Regions from separate parts of the Streptomyces sp. NBC_01515 genome, predicted to be linked through region 2. Evidence: riboswitches for the same ligand, from Rfam matches in the RefSeq annotation. Region 2 holds a riboswitch; the other holds the start of a gene.
What was found. Region 2 has a riboswitch for cyclic di-AMP ahead of OG407_RS42145 (peptidoglycan DD-metalloendopeptidase family protein). Riboswitches for the same ligand answer to the same signal wherever they lie in the genome.

Region 1 (4,742 bases), 8.5 Mb from region 2:
GGCAGTTGTACCTGCTCGCCCACGCGGAGAAGAACACCGCGCTGGGCGAGGACATCCGCAACATGTGGCGGTCGGACGCCCAACGCGTCAACCTCCCGGACGAGGATTTCTGGATCTTCGACTCTCACATCGTCGCCGTCTGCATCTTCGACGATGATGACAACCTCACGGGCGCCGAACTGATCACGGAGCCCGCCCGGGTGAACCAGTACAACCGACTGCGGGACGTGGCTCAGCACTACGCCGTTCCGTACAGGCAGTTCGCGGCTCAGGTGGCCGTGAAGGAGGCGTAAGCAGGTGTGTGCCGGTGAGTACGGACTATCAGCAGGCTCGCGAGGCGCTCGGGATTCGGCTCCGGGAACTTCGGCTCTCGGCTTCTGATGGCCGGCTCACCGGCACCGCCCTGGCTCGCAGGCTCGGCTGGTCCAACTCCAAGGTCTCGAAGCTGGAGTTGGGCAAGCAGACGGCCACTCCGGAGGACCTGCGCGCGTGGGCGGCGGCGTGCGGCCAGCCCGCCCTGTACGAGGAACTGCGGGCCAGGCTGGCGGGGTTCGAGTCGCACATCCGCTCGTGGCGCAGGCAACTGGTCGGCGGTCACAAGCCCGTCCAGGACGCCCACAACGAGGCGCAGGCCAACTCGAAGGTGTTGCGCGCCTGGGAATCCTCATGGGTCGTCGGCGTCCTCCAGACTCCCGACTACGCCCGCGCCGTACTGACCCGCTCCGCCGAACGGCACAAGTCTCCGCTCGACATCGAGGCCGCCGTACGCGCCCGGATGAAGCGGCAGGAGCTGCTGTACAGCGGCGGCCGGAAGTACCACGTCATCTTGTGGGAGCCGGTGCTGCGCTCGCTGGTCTGCCCGCCCTCGGTGCTCACCGCCCAGCTCGACCGCCTGGCGGGCGCCATCGGCATGGACACCGTGGAGCTGGGCATCGTGCCGCTCACCGCGTCGCTGAAGTCGCCGCCCGGTCTGGGCTTCTGGATCTACGACGACCGCCAGGTGGTCACCGAGACCTGGCACGCCGAGATGTGGCTCGACGACTCCGACTCCCTCGCCCTCTACCTGCGCATCTGGAACTCTCTCCGCGAGTCCGCGGTCTACGGCGCCGACGCCCACAACGTCATCAACTCGGCGAGGCGAGCCCTCAACCCCCGTTGAGGTGCGAAGCGTTCCTCTTCGCTACGTCACCATGCGCGTTGTGGGCGCAACAACGAGGCTTTGCGGAGGGCCTCCGTCAGCGCATCTTCAGAGCGTTTCAGTTCTTCGCCTCGTGCTTCCACCATGGCCCAGGCCGCATCAATCAGCGTCTGCGCACCCTCGGGCTCTGTTGAACCTGCAAGTCGATTGACTTCGCCTTGCCATCCCACGAAGGAGACCAAGAACGCTTTGAGGGACTCGAACCAAACCGCGTGAGCCTTCCCGACAGCCCTTGGTGCATACAGGGCGATCTTGGTCTCGATGAGTCTCACTGGTTGCTCGGGGCGGTCAGGGTCTAGATCGTCGGGAACTGCCTTTGACGCGAGGGTCTCGTTCCGGACCGCAGCGAACGCCAACATGATGCGGTGGGTTTCCTCCAATGCGTCAGCGCGATGTTCCCAGAATCTCTGATCCCGCTCCCGCGAACGAGTGCCTCGTTGGGTGATCACCGAAGCGAGAAGTGTGGCCGAGGCCCCAAGAAATGTGCCTATCAGCGTGGCTTCAAGAGGGGTCAGTCTCATGCCGGGAACGTAGGGCTCCCCGTGGGGTCTCGGGGGCAAAGTCTGGGGATCTACGGTCGGACGCCCTGGGCGGCCACGAGAGTCTGAGCGCGCACATGACGAAGGGGCGCCCCGTCATGTGGGGCGCCCCTTCGCAATAGACCGTTCACTCAGCTACGACCACGTGGCCCACGCCAACAACGACGCTTACAGTTGACATAATGAATTCAATAAACTTCATGCCAACCTCCACCTTGCGATTTGAAATTGTATTGCTAGGGCATGTGCCCCGGGTTTTGCCCTTACGGAGCGTGCGAATGACCTTGATGAACTCGTAGAAGTGCCAGAGTGCCAGACCAACCGTAAGTGTGATTGCCGGAATCGAACCGGCCGTAGCAATAGCTCAATGAACGGGCTGTAGCACAACGCTAGCACGGGCGACCGAATTTGGCGATCGGTCACCAAAGACCGCCAACCAACTGAAGCCCTGGGGTCTGCAGTTAGCACCCCAGGGCTTCCGCGCGTTCACAACAGGCCGAGCGCGGTGAGCACGGTCATGCAGAGGATCATGCATCCGCCGAAGACGCCGCCGCCGAAGAGCACCGCCACTGCTTTCCGCGCGCCAGGGGTGTGGCTCAGGAAGCCGCCCACCAGGGCCACGATGGTGGACACCAGGGCGCAGATGACGACGATGAGCGCCTTTACACCGAGAGAGAGGTTCAACGGTCCGAATTACCTTTCCGGTGATCGGACCAGGTGTCAGACCTCAGCCCGACCACCACGTGACGCACGTGTGGTCTTGCTGAGGCCCACCGACGTATGGGGCTCATGGAGGGGGCTTGGCTAGAGCCCGGCGCGGAGCCGGTTGTCCTCTCATGCCTGCAATTTGTGCGAAGGACGGCGTTGCCCTTGACCTGGAACGTCGGATCCAGGCTCGCTGCATGCTCGCTTACATTTGTCCCAACTCTACCGGGACCGGGGGGCGCTAGTGCGGCAGTGAGCTGAAGCCGCGTAACTGATTTCCGACCCCGTGCTGGCAGGCGCGGCCGGACGCCCCGCCCGCCCACAAGAGGCCGCCGGAGACCCCACGGAGCACCGGGACGGGCCACCCGCTGGCGGGGCGCGTGCGCACGAGGACGGTCAGCCCCTGGGCACACGCCGGCACCTACCTCTTGTGGCGGTGCTCAACACCCCACGTGACAGCCGCGGTTGGCGCTGACGCCACGACCGGGCCGAGCAGCCCTTGGGGTGAAGCCGCGAGTGTGCGGCCGGGCAACTTCGAGCCCGAATCCGACAGGTCATCCTTCACAGGCGGCTGACGAAGGACGAGCGAGCCATGACGGCAACGCAGAACGGTCCGCAGTTCTCGGGGTCCGGGGACGAACCCCCAAGGAACAGGAAGCACGAGGCTCAGGTCACGATCTTGATCGCGATCATCGCCGGGTGCTTCGCGGGCATCCTGTGGGAGCAGCTCCCCGAGCGGTTCGGTACGTGGAAGTGCATCCACTCCCGCTACCAGACCTGGCGCAACTGCGGTGTCTGGGACGAGATCCTGGCTGCCCTGCCCCGCACGGGTCAGCCCGTGTGGGTGCCAAATCTCGTGCCACCGCTGCGAATTGAGGGCAGGGTCGATCCCCGCCTTTTCACCGAGGAAGAAGCGGTACCCCCAGAAATGGGCGTGCCGGGGCCCGTTCAGCGCATGACGGTGCCGCCGTCGACGTTGATGACCTGGCCGTTGATCCAGGCTCCGTCGGCGGACATGAGGTGGGCCACCATGCCGGCGATGTCGTCGGCCCGTCCGTGCCGGGTGCTGCGGGTGCGGGCGAGCAGCGCCTCCAGGAGGTCGGGGGCCGCGCCCTCCTGGATGGCCTGCGTCAGGATCAGGCCCGGTGCGACGGCGTTGGCGCGGATGCCCTCCCTGCCCCAGCGCGAGGCGACATGCCGGGCGAGGGCGTTGATGCCCGCCTTGGTCGCCGAGTACGCGGGGCGCGCGGCCTCGCCGGTGAAGGCCGCGATGGACGAGGTGTAGACGATCGCGCCGCCGCCCCGGGCCAGGAGTTCGGGAACGGCATACCGCGTGACGAGCATGTGGCCCCGCAGATTGACGGCGAACGTCCGGTCCCACACCGCGAGGTCCATGTCGACGACGTCGGTGTCCTGGGAGACCGCGCCCATGTCGCCCGCGTTGATGTGCACGGCGTCGAGACCGCCGTACGTCCGCACGGTGGTCCGCACGAGTTCGCGGACCGAGGCCTCGTCGGCGATGTCGAAGCCCACCGCGACCGCCTGGCCACCGGCGTCACCGATGGCCGTGGCGGTCCGTCGGGCTCCGTCCAGGTCTCGATCGCCGACGACGACCCGGGCGCCCTCGTCCGCGAGCCGCCGGGCGGAGGCGGCGCCCAGTCCGGTGGCCGCGCCGGCGACGAGAACGGCCTTCTCCTTCAAGCCCTCCACACTGTTCCCTTCACGTCGTCGACGCTCTCCACCACCGCAACCAACCAACAGGTGACGGACTATGGCGCGAGTACCTCGATGACCGTGGCCGAGCCCATGCCGCCGCCCGCGCACATCGCGGCGACGCCGATGCCGCCGCCGCGACGGCGCAGTTCGTGCACGAGCGTGACGAGCATCCGGGCGCCGGTCGCGGCGACCGGGTGACCGAGGGAGCAGCCGCTGCCATTGACGTTGACGCGGTCGGGGTCGAGGCCGAGCAGTTTCACCGCGGCGACCGGTACGGCGGCGAAGGCCTCGTTGATCTCGAAGAGGTCGACGTCGGAGGTCGAAAGTCCGGCGCGGGCAAGGGCTTTGGGGATCACCTTCACCGGGGTGAGGCCCGTCTCGGCGGGGTCGGCGCCGACCGAGGCCCAGGAGCGGACGACGGCGAGGGCGGGCAGGCTCAGCCGATCGCTGGCCACCACCAGGGCGGCGGCACCGTCGTTGGCGCCGCCCGCGTTGCCGGCGGTGATGGAGAAGCCGTCGATCTCCGGGTGGAGCGGCTTGAGCGAGGCGAGCTTCTCCAGGCTGGTGGTGCGGCGGGGGTGTTC
Region 2 (4,742 bases):
GGCACGACACCGCGCGCCGCCGCGCACGCCATCGTCGACGACCGGCTGCCGGTCATCGCGGAACGGTTCGGCTGGTACCGGTGACGTACGGGACAACACCCCTATGGGCAACGGATTAGGGTGACGGCGTGGCGAGAGTGCGGTTGAGCGTGGCGGAACGGCGGGCGGAGTTGCTGCGGGCCGCCGTCGAGCAGATCGAGGCGCGGGGTGTGGCGGCGGTCAGGATCGCCGACGTGGCCTCGGCGCTCGGCGTGAGCAACGCGCTGGTGCTCTATCACTTCTCGACCAAGGAGAAACTGGTCGCCGCCGCGTTCACCTTCGCCGCCGAGGACGACCTCGCGCATCTCCACAAGCTCCTGGGCCGTCGTACGACCGCGCTGCGCCGGCTGCGGGCCGCGGTGCGCTGGTACGCACCGACCGGGCAGGCCAAGGGCTGGCGCCTGTGGATCGAGGGCTGGGCCGTGTCGCTCCGCGAACCCGCCCTCCTGGACGTCACCCGCGATCTCGACCGCCGGTGGAAACAAGCGCTCGCGGAGGTCGTCGCCGAGGGAGTGACCGCGGGCGAGTTCCGCTGCCCGGACCCGACCACCACCGCCCTGCGCCTGACAGCCCTCCTCGACGGGCTCGCCGTACAGATGACCGCCTACGGGGGCGCGGTGTCGCGGGCGCGGGCCCTGGAGTGGGTCGACGAGGCGCTCGCACGGGAACTCGGCCTGGAGCGGGCGGCGTTGACCGCTCCCTGAGCCGTTCCCTCAAGAGCCGCCTCTTCGAGGAGACTCCTCCCGAAAAAGCCGCCTCTCCGAGGGGTCACCTCCGCGCCTGTGACCCCGTTACCGTGTCGGCCTGTTGGCGCGTCGCCCCGTCAGGCCACCCGCTCGATCCGCATCTTGATGGCGTCCGGCGACAGCGCGCCCTTCGCCTCGGCGTGGTCCCCGGAGGACTCGCCGCGCAGCCGGCGCCCGATCCACGGCACCAGGTACTCGCGTGCCCAGTGCACGTCGTCACGCCGGACGTCGAGCGTGCCGCGCGGCGGCAGCGGGGGCCAGGGCTGGTCCGGGTCGGCCGGGACCTCGACACCGAGGACCTGGCCGGCGCGGAGCGCCACGCGCGTGTGCCCCTCGGGGGAGAGGTGGAGCCGGTCGCCGTCCCAGGCCCGCCGGTCCTGGACCGTCTTCAGGGACCACAGGTCGAGCACCGGGCAGCCGTAGCGGTCGGCGATGGCCCGCACATGTCCGTTGTAGGTGGCGATCTTGCCGCGCAGATGCTTGAGCACGGGCACACCGCGGGTGTCGAAGCCGGTCGTCACCATGACGGTGCCGACGGCGGCGGTGAGGTCGGCCACCGCGCGTTCGAAGCGCTCGGCGACCTCGTCGGGGTCGGTGCCCGGACGGATGATGTCGTTGCCGCCCGCGGCCAGAGAGACCAGGTCGGGCCCGATCTCCTTGGCCCGGGTGAGCTGGTCGGCCACGATCTGGTCGAGCAGCTTCCCGCGCACGGCCAGGTTGGTGTACTCGAAGTCGCCCTCGGGCCGCCGGTCCGCGAGCAGTACCGCGAACCGGTCGGCCCAGCCGACCATCGCTCCGTCGGGCCCTGGATCGCCGACGCCCTCGGTGAAGCTGTCCCCCACCGCCACGTACGACCCGATCACCGCTCTGTTGTCACTCTTCGAATCGTTAGCCACGGCAACCATAATTCACCCTGAGGTGTGACCTACGCGATCGTATTTAGGGGTTGACGGGCGGTGAGATAAGCCACTCGTAAAGGGTTGTCCAAAGTCGGAATAACCCTCCGATCAGGGGCGTTGACCGCGGAACTGCTCGGCGCCGGGCTCCGGCGTCAGCCGACGGTGACGCCGTGCGAGCGGAGATAGGCGACCGGGTCCACGTCCGAGCCGTAGTACGGCGTGGTCCGGATCTCGAAGTGCAGGTGCGGGCCGGTCACGTTGCCGGTCGCGCCGGAAAGACCTATCTGCTGGCCCTCGGTCACGGTCTGGCCGGCCGAGACGGACAGCTGCGACATGTGGGCGTACTGCGAGTACTCGCCGTCCGCGTGCCGGATGACGACCTCGTTGCCGTAGGCGCCGTCGTAGGCCGCCGAGACGACCGTGCCCGCGGCGACCGCCTTGACGGTGGTGCCGGTCGGGACGACGAAGTCGACGCCGGTGTGATAGCCGCTGGACCACATGCTGCCCGCGACGTGATAGCCGGTGCCGATGGTGCCGCCGGTCACGGGGAGGGTGTAGCCGGTGGAGGTACTGGTGCTCGTGCTGTCGTCGCTCTGCGCGGCCGAGCTGCTCTTCGCCGAGGAAGAGGAGGACGACGACGAGGACGAAGAGGACGTAGCGCCGGACGACTTGGACGACGTACCGGTGTCCGTCCCGCTCGTCGCGGCCTTCTTGCCGAGGGTCAGCTTCAGGCCGGGGTGGATCAGCGACGGGTCGCCACCGATGGCCTCGCGGTTGTCCTGGTAGATCTTCTTCCAGCCGCCGGTGACGTCCTGCTCCTCGGCGATCTTCGCGAGCCAGTCGCCCGCCTTCACCGAATACGTCTTGACGCCCGAGGACTTCGAGACGGTCTTGGCAGTCGACTTCTCCGTAACCGTCTTCTCGGTCGCCGGAACGGACTGAACCGCCTTTTCCGGAGCGGAAGTCGTGGTCGCGGCATGAGCGCCGGTGGCCCCCATGAGCGGAAGGGCGAGTGCGGCGCCGCCGGTTCCGGCTACGGCCATCGAGCGGGTGAGTCGCTGGGACTTCGGGCGGCGGTGCTTACCCTTCGCGGGCATGACGAATTCCTCTCCGGCGCCTGCGAGGTGAGCTGTCGGGTGCGGGCTGGAGATGCCCGGCCGCGCGCTGGTCGCGGCTAAACCCCAAGCCCGTTCCGGAGACCGGAACAGGCGTCTTACCTGTGGGTCCCCCGCTCCTGCCGCATACGGGTGGGTGTGTGCGGAGTCCGGTCGGCGGCAGGATTGGGCGTCCGTCCGGATTGGTGGCGAACGTAAGCGAGGAAGACGCAAAGGGACAAGCAGGAGGTTCCACGGATTTGCGTTTCTTGTGTTTCCCTGTGGGAATTCACCGTCACCCTCCGTGAATTCCCACAGGACTCAACCCCTCAATCCCCCTGTAAAAGCACGTCAATTACGTGAACATGACGAACGACGCACGGTCACGAATATGACGCTGCTCACGTACACACCTCTCAGGTTCCTTTATTCCAGAGCGAGTTGGACGAAGGCTGCAATTGGGACAGAGGGATCAGATGCGACGCAGGCGGATAACCGTCGCATCGAGGTCACCACGCAGCCCGGTCCGCAGCCCGTGGTGCAACAGGACGGCCCCCCGGTGGACTTCGCCCGTTTCGAGGCATTCGTACGATGCTGTCGGGTCGAGCCCGCGCAGCCGGAGCGCCGGCAGTGGCTCGCCGTAGTGCTGCGCCTGAAGCAGGGCGAGGACGACGGTCTCGTCGCCGCGGACGTACTGCACGGCACTGAGTCCGCCGCTCGGCGGGCGCAGCCGGTGGAGGTCGCCGTGCTGCACGAGCGGCCGGATCTCCTTGTAGAGGTCCACCCATTGGCGGGCCTCGGCGAGTTCCTCCTCGGTCCACTCCGAGAGGTCACCGCCCACGCCGAGCACCCCGGCCATGGAGCTCACGAACCGGAAGCGCAGGCTGCTGACGCGGCCGTTGAGCTGGGTGTTGGGGCTGTCGGTGACCCAGGCGGCCATCACGCGCGCGGGGTGGATCTGGCTGAAGCCGTGCTGGATGGCGAGCCGGTCGAGCGGGTCGGTGTTGTCCGAGGTCCACACCTGGTCCGTACGGCTCATGATGCCGAGGTCGATCCGGCCGCCGCCGCCCGAGCAGGACTCGAAGGCCACGCCCGGGTGGGCCGCCCGCAACCGGTCGAACAGGGCGTACAGGGCGCGCACATGGTCGACCCAGAGGCGCTGCGGATAGGCGTCACCGGGCCACCCGGCATCCGTGAAGCAGCGGTTGAAGTCCCACTTCACGTAGTCGATCGGGGCGCTGGAGAGCAGCCCGTCGAGCTGCTCCCAGAGGTACTCCTGGACGTCCTCGCGGGCCAGGTTGAGGACGAGCTGATTGCGGAACTCCGTCCGCTTTCGTCCCTCTTGGTACTGCACCCAGTCGGGGTGCGCGCGGTACAGGTCGCTGTCGGGGTTGACCATCTCGGGCTCGACCCAGATGCCGAACTGCATGCCATGCGCGTGGACGCGGTCGGCGAGGGGCTTGAGGCCGGCCGGGAAGCGGTCCGGGTTGGGGGTCCAGTCACCGAGCCCCGCACGATCGGTGGTGCGGGCGCCGAACCAGCCGTCGTCGACCACGAACAGCTCGACCCCGAGCGCCGCCGCGCGCTGCGCGAGCGTCTCCTGCTGCTCCTCGGAGATGTCGAACTGCGTGGCCTCCCAGGAGTTGTAGAGCACCGGCCGGTCCTGGTCGGCGTCCGGGATGACGTACGTCCGCTGGTAGTCGTGCCAGGTGCGGCTGGCGCCGCCGAAGCCGGCGTCGCTCCACAGGCCGGCGAAGACGGGTGTCGTGAAGGACTCCCCCGGTGCCAGGAGCAGCAGCCCGGAGTCGTCGTACCCGGGGCCGCCCCCGATCTGCACGCGCGCGTCCGGGAGTTGGGCCACGGCGATCCGCCAGGACCCCGACCAGCCGAGGGCGCAGCCGTAGACCTCGCCGCGCTCCTCGGTCGCGTCGGTGTCGAGCGCGACCCAGGGCAGGTGCTGGTGC

Region 1: linked by a shared signal. The riboswitch ahead of OG407_RS03615 (transposase) and the one ahead of OG407_RS42145 (peptidoglycan DD-metalloendopeptidase family protein) in region 2 are both predicted to bind cyclic di-AMP.

What each region holds. Positions count from the first base shown of each region.
Region 1 is NZ_CP109416.1:900,159-904,900, forward strand. It holds gene OG407_RS03595 (DUF6879 family protein) at 1-293, shown strand, start outside; gene OG407_RS03600 (helix-turn-helix domain-containing protein) at 308-1,159, shown strand; gene OG407_RS03605 (hypothetical protein) at 1,186-1,719, opposite strand; gene OG407_RS03610 (hypothetical protein) at 2,224-2,421, opposite strand; cyclic di-AMP (ydaO/yuaA leader) riboswitch at 2,902-3,027, shown strand; partial or broken gene OG407_RS03615 (transposase) at 3,035-3,238, shown strand; gene OG407_RS03620 (SDR family NAD(P)-dependent oxidoreductase) at 3,391-4,152, opposite strand; gene OG407_RS03625 (thiolase family protein) at 4,212-4,742, opposite strand, start outside.
Region 2 is NZ_CP109416.1:9,444,065-9,448,806, reverse strand. It holds gene OG407_RS42160 (Glu/Leu/Phe/Val dehydrogenase dimerization domain-containing protein) at 1-84, shown strand, start outside; gene OG407_RS42155 (TetR/AcrR family transcriptional regulator) at 129-743, shown strand; gene OG407_RS42150 (SGNH/GDSL hydrolase family protein) at 863-1,648, opposite strand; gene OG407_RS42145 (peptidoglycan DD-metalloendopeptidase family protein) at 1,837-2,781, opposite strand; cyclic di-AMP (ydaO/yuaA leader) riboswitch at 2,786-2,948, opposite strand; gene OG407_RS42140 (alpha-galactosidase) at 3,251-4,742, opposite strand, start outside.